2 regions of the Pseudonocardia sp. ICBG1034 genome follow, and region 2 is predicted to be linked to the other one. Evidence: riboswitches for the same ligand, from Rfam matches in the RefSeq annotation. Region 2 holds a riboswitch; the other holds the start of a gene.

Region 1 (2,193 bases), on a different contig from region 2:
CGAGTCCGCGAGCGCGTCGGCGATCAGCACGTGCGGGACACCGAGCACCAGCGCCCACCGCAGCGCCTCCATCGCCGCCCGCCGATCCCCCGCGACCGCCGCGTCGGCCACCGCGAAGCCCGAGGACTCGGCTCGGCCGCGGTGGTAGCGCCGCACCCCGGCCTCGTCCACGGCGCCGCCGGTGTCCGCGACGAGCTGCCCGGCCGCGGCCGCCAGCTCCCGCAGGTCCGACCCGACCGCCTCGACCAGCACCGCGAGCGCCCCGGGCGTGATCGTGCCGCCGTGGCGGCGGACCTCGTCGCGCACGAAGTCCGACCGCTCGTCGGCGCGGGTGATGCGGTTGCAGGTGACGGTGTGCGCCCCGGCCTTGCGCATCAGGTCCAGGACCGCCTTGCCCTTCGCCCCCCCGGCGTGCTGGACCACGAGCACGATCCCGTCGGCCGGGTCCTTCACGTAGTCGGCGATGGCGGCGGTCATGTCCTTGTTCGCGTCCTGACCGTGGGTGAGCACGATCACCCTGCCCTCCGCGAAGAGCGAGGGGCTGAGGTGCCCGGCGAGCTCGCCGGGTGCCACCTCGGAGGTGCGGAAGCGGCGCAGCTCGGTCTCCGGATCGCGCTGCCGTGCGCGCCGGACCAGGTCGGACACCGCCCGCTCGGCCAGGAACTCCTCGTCCCCGACGACCAGCTGCAGCGGGCCCGGTTCGCTCGTGCTGCTCACACCCCCATGGTGGCCCACACCTCCGACAACGGGTGAGCCGCGTCCCGACCGGAGGACGTCGTCTGGCGGTGGGGCGGCCCGCTCGCGTACGGTCGTCGTCGATTCCGGCGCCTGGCGTCCGGAGCACCACAACCGCATATGGCTCATCCAGAGGGGCAGAGGGAACGGCCCGTTGAAGCCCCGGCAACCGGCGTCGCACGACGATCCGCCCAGACCTGCGCATTCCGCGTGGCGAGGACGTCGACGAACACGGTGCCAATTCCGGCCCGCCACCTCCGGCGGGACAGATGAGGAGATCTCGTGACTCTCACTGCTGCGCCCGAAACCACCTCCGCCTACGACCTCGGTTCCGCGCGCGCTCTCGCGTGCCGCGAGTGCCGCCACGAGATCCCGCTCGCCGCGGAGTTCGCGTGTCCGCGCTGTTTCGGCCCCCTCGAGGTCGCCTACGAGTTCCCGACGGTCACCCGCGCCTCCATCGAGGCCGGGCCGAAGTCGATCTGGCGCTACAAGGACCTGCTGCCGGTCCCGTCGACCGTCGAGCAGCACGCGAACACCGAGCCCGGCCTGACCCGGCTGATCGAGGCCGACAACCTGGCCCGAGCGCTCGGCGTCCGCAAGATCTGGATCAAGGACGACACGGGCAACCCGACGCACTCGTTCAAGGACCGCGTCGTCGCCGTCGCGCTCGCCGCCGCCCGTGAGCTCGGCTTCTCGGTGCTGTGCTGCCCCTCGACGGGCAACCTGGCCAACGCCGTCGCCGCCGCGGCCGCCCGCGCGGGCTGGGACTCGGTCGTGCTGATCCCGTCCTCGCTGGAGCAGGCGAAGATCGTCACCACCGCCGTCTACGGCGGCACCCTGCTCGCCGTCGACGGCAACTACGACGACGTCAACCGGCTCGCCACCGAGCTGGCCGCCGAGCACGAGGACTGGGCGTTCGTGAACGTCAACGTCCGGCCGTACTACGCCGAGGGCTCGAAGACCCTGGGCTACGAGGTCGCCGAGCAGCTCGGCTGGCGGCTCCCGCAGCAGGTCGTCGTCCCGGTCGCCTCCGGCTCCCAGCTCACCAAGATCGACAAGGGGTTCACCGAGCTCGGCACCCTGGGTCTGGTCGAGCCCACCCCGTACACCGTGTTCGGCGCCCAGGCCACCGGCTGCTCGCCGGTCGCGCGGGCCTTCGAGGCCGGCCACGACGTGATCCAGCCGCAGAAGCCGGACACCATCGCGCGCTCGCTGGCGATCGGGAACCCGGCCGACGGCCCGTACGTCCTCGACTCGGTGCGCCGCACCGGCGGCTCGGTCGGCCACGTCTCCGACTCCGAGGTCGTCGCCGGCATCCGGCTCCTGGCCCGCACCGAGGGCGTGTTCGCCGAGACCGCGGGCGGGGTCACCATCGCGACCACCAAGAAGCTGCTCGAGGCCGGGGCGCTCGACCCCGACGCCGAGACCGTCCTCATGATCACCGGAGACGGCCTCAAG
Region 2 (2,193 bases):
CCGGCCGGGGGCGTGCCCCCGGCCGCGGCCCGGTCACTCCTGGTCGGCGCCGGTGTCGACGGCCGCGACGACGGCGTCGACCGAGGTGTAGTCCTCGGCCGGCGCCGAACGCAGGGCCTCGACCGTCGCGGCGTCGGCGCCGTTGCGCTCGGCGGTCCACGCCAGGTCGTCCTTGGAAGCGGGGAACTCGAGACCGTGCAGGGCGCTGCGGACGGCGTCGGCGGTCGTCGTACGGGCTGTCATGGGTCACCTCTCGTCGTGGACGTTCGGTGACCGGGTAGCCGGTGTGCGGCCGTCCATGCACGGACGGCCGCACCCGTCAGCCGTCGGTGTCCGTGGTCTCCCCGGCGGCCTCCCCGGAGTCGCCGAGGTGCACGATCGGCAGCGCCGCCAGCTGGCCCGCGGTCATCGCGTGCGCCACCCCCAGCACGTCGTTCTGGGCCTTGGTCATCCGCGCGTCCACCAGCCCGGACAGGCGGTAGGCGACCCGGCCGAGCAGCCGCACCGTGGTCTCGTCGACCTGGGGGCGCGGGGTGGAGACGACCGCGACACCGCGCGGGGCGCCGTCGTTGGACTGGGCGACGCCGATCTCGTAGGACTCACGCGGGTTGACGTGCCGCGACGCGTAGTGGTCGCGCAGCGTCGACATCATGTCGTGGAACCCGGTGACGTCACCCTCGAGCTCCAGGGTGGACAGGTCGTCCTTCGTGAGGGTCTTCGTGCGGCCGGAGAAGCAGCGCACGTAGCCGATCACCGCACCGGTCCACAGTGCCTCGACCAGGGCCGGGTCGGCGGCCACCCGGACCGGACCGGACTCCGGACCGCCGAGCGCGGTCACCAGGTGCTCGCAGCACTGCAGCACGTACTGCAGGTCGTCGAACACCGCCGCCAGCTGGGCAAGCTCGCCGGACTCCGGGACGTCGATCCGCCGTACCGTGCCCGGGGCGGGTTGCGTGTCGGTCATCGTTCAGACGCTATCCGGGGTGGCGACGGTCACGGTGTCTCCTTCTGAGACGGTCTGCTAGCTTCGGCGGCGAAGGTCACGAGTGCCAGCGCGAAGCCCCGGCTCGCTGGACGGCAACCCTCCTCCGCGGTGGGGTGCCCCGGGTGATGACCGGGCCGACGCGACACCCGCAGTCGGCAAGCGCGGATCCGTGCGCCACGCCGGGTCCCCGAGATCGGCCGGAGGCCCGATCATGACCCTCGCCCTGTCGCGTCCCGTCCAGCACGCGCTGCCCCGTGTCGTCGGCGCGGACCTCACCGTCCCGCTCGTCGACGGCAGGTGGGCCCGCTACTGCGACCTCGACTCCGCCGCGTCGGCGCCGGCGCTGGAGAGCGTCGCCGCGCACGTCGCGCAGGTGCTGCCCTACCACGGCAGCGTGCACCGCGGCGCCGGCTGGACCTCGAAGGTCTGCACCGCCCTGGTGGAGAACGCCCGCGCCGACGTCGCACGGTTCGTCCGGGCCCGGGCCGACGACGTCGTGGTGTTCACCCGCAACACCACCGACGCGCTCGGCCTGCTCGCCCGCGCCGTGCCCGGCCCGGTGGTGACCCTCGACCTGGAGCACCACGCGACGCTGCTGGCCTGGCGGGGCGGTACCGGCGGCGCCGAGCACCGGGTCGTGCGGGCCGGCCGCGGCATCGCCGCGACCCTCGACGCACTGCGGGCCGAGCTCGCCGCCCGTCCCGACGCCGCGCTCGTCGCGGTCACCGGTGCGTCCAACGTGACCGGCGAGCTCCTCCCGGTCGCCGAGATCGCCCGGATCGCGCACGCCGAGGGTGCCCGGCTGTGCGTCGACGCCGCGCAGCTCGCCCCGCACCGGCGCGTCGACCTGGCCGGGTGGGGCGCGGACTACGTCGCGCTGTCCGGGCACAAGCTCTACGCGCCCTACGGCGCCGGGGTCCTCGTCGGCCGCCGGGACTGGCTCGACGCCGCCGAGCCGCACGTCGCGGGCGGGGGAGCGGTCCGGTCGGTCGGCGTCACGGCCGACGACGCCGTCGACGGCCCGGGCGGCACCGTGACCGAGTGGCTGCCCGCGCCGCAACGCCACGAGGGCGGCACCCCGAACGTGCTCGGTGCCACCGCGCTGGGCGCGGCCTGCCGCACCCTCGAGGACCTGATCGACGACGCCGTGCCCGCCCACGAGCGCGAGCTCGCCGCCCGGCTGCACGCGGGCCTGGCGACCGTTCCCG

The links. Region 2 has a riboswitch for S-adenosylmethionine ahead of KPF22_RS20900 (aminotransferase class V-fold PLP-dependent enzyme). Riboswitches for the same ligand answer to the same signal wherever they lie in the genome.
Region 1: another riboswitch for S-adenosylmethionine. It lies ahead of thrC (threonine synthase); the one in region 2 lies ahead of KPF22_RS20900 (aminotransferase class V-fold PLP-dependent enzyme).

The regions. Positions count from the first base shown of each region.
Region 1 is NZ_JAHLEK010000004.1:2,342-4,534, reverse strand. Features, by position in the region: gene holA (DNA polymerase III subunit delta) at 1-717, opposite strand, end outside; SAM riboswitch class I at 858-1,011, shown strand; gene thrC (threonine synthase) at 1,018-2,193, shown strand, end outside.
Region 2 is NZ_JAHLEK010000019.1:168,280-170,472, reverse strand. Features, by position in the region: gene KPF22_RS20910 (DUF2795 domain-containing protein) at 34-243, opposite strand; gene KPF22_RS20905 (hypothetical protein) at 320-964, opposite strand; SAM riboswitch class IV at 1,039-1,153, shown strand; gene KPF22_RS20900 (aminotransferase class V-fold PLP-dependent enzyme) at 1,197-2,193, shown strand, end outside.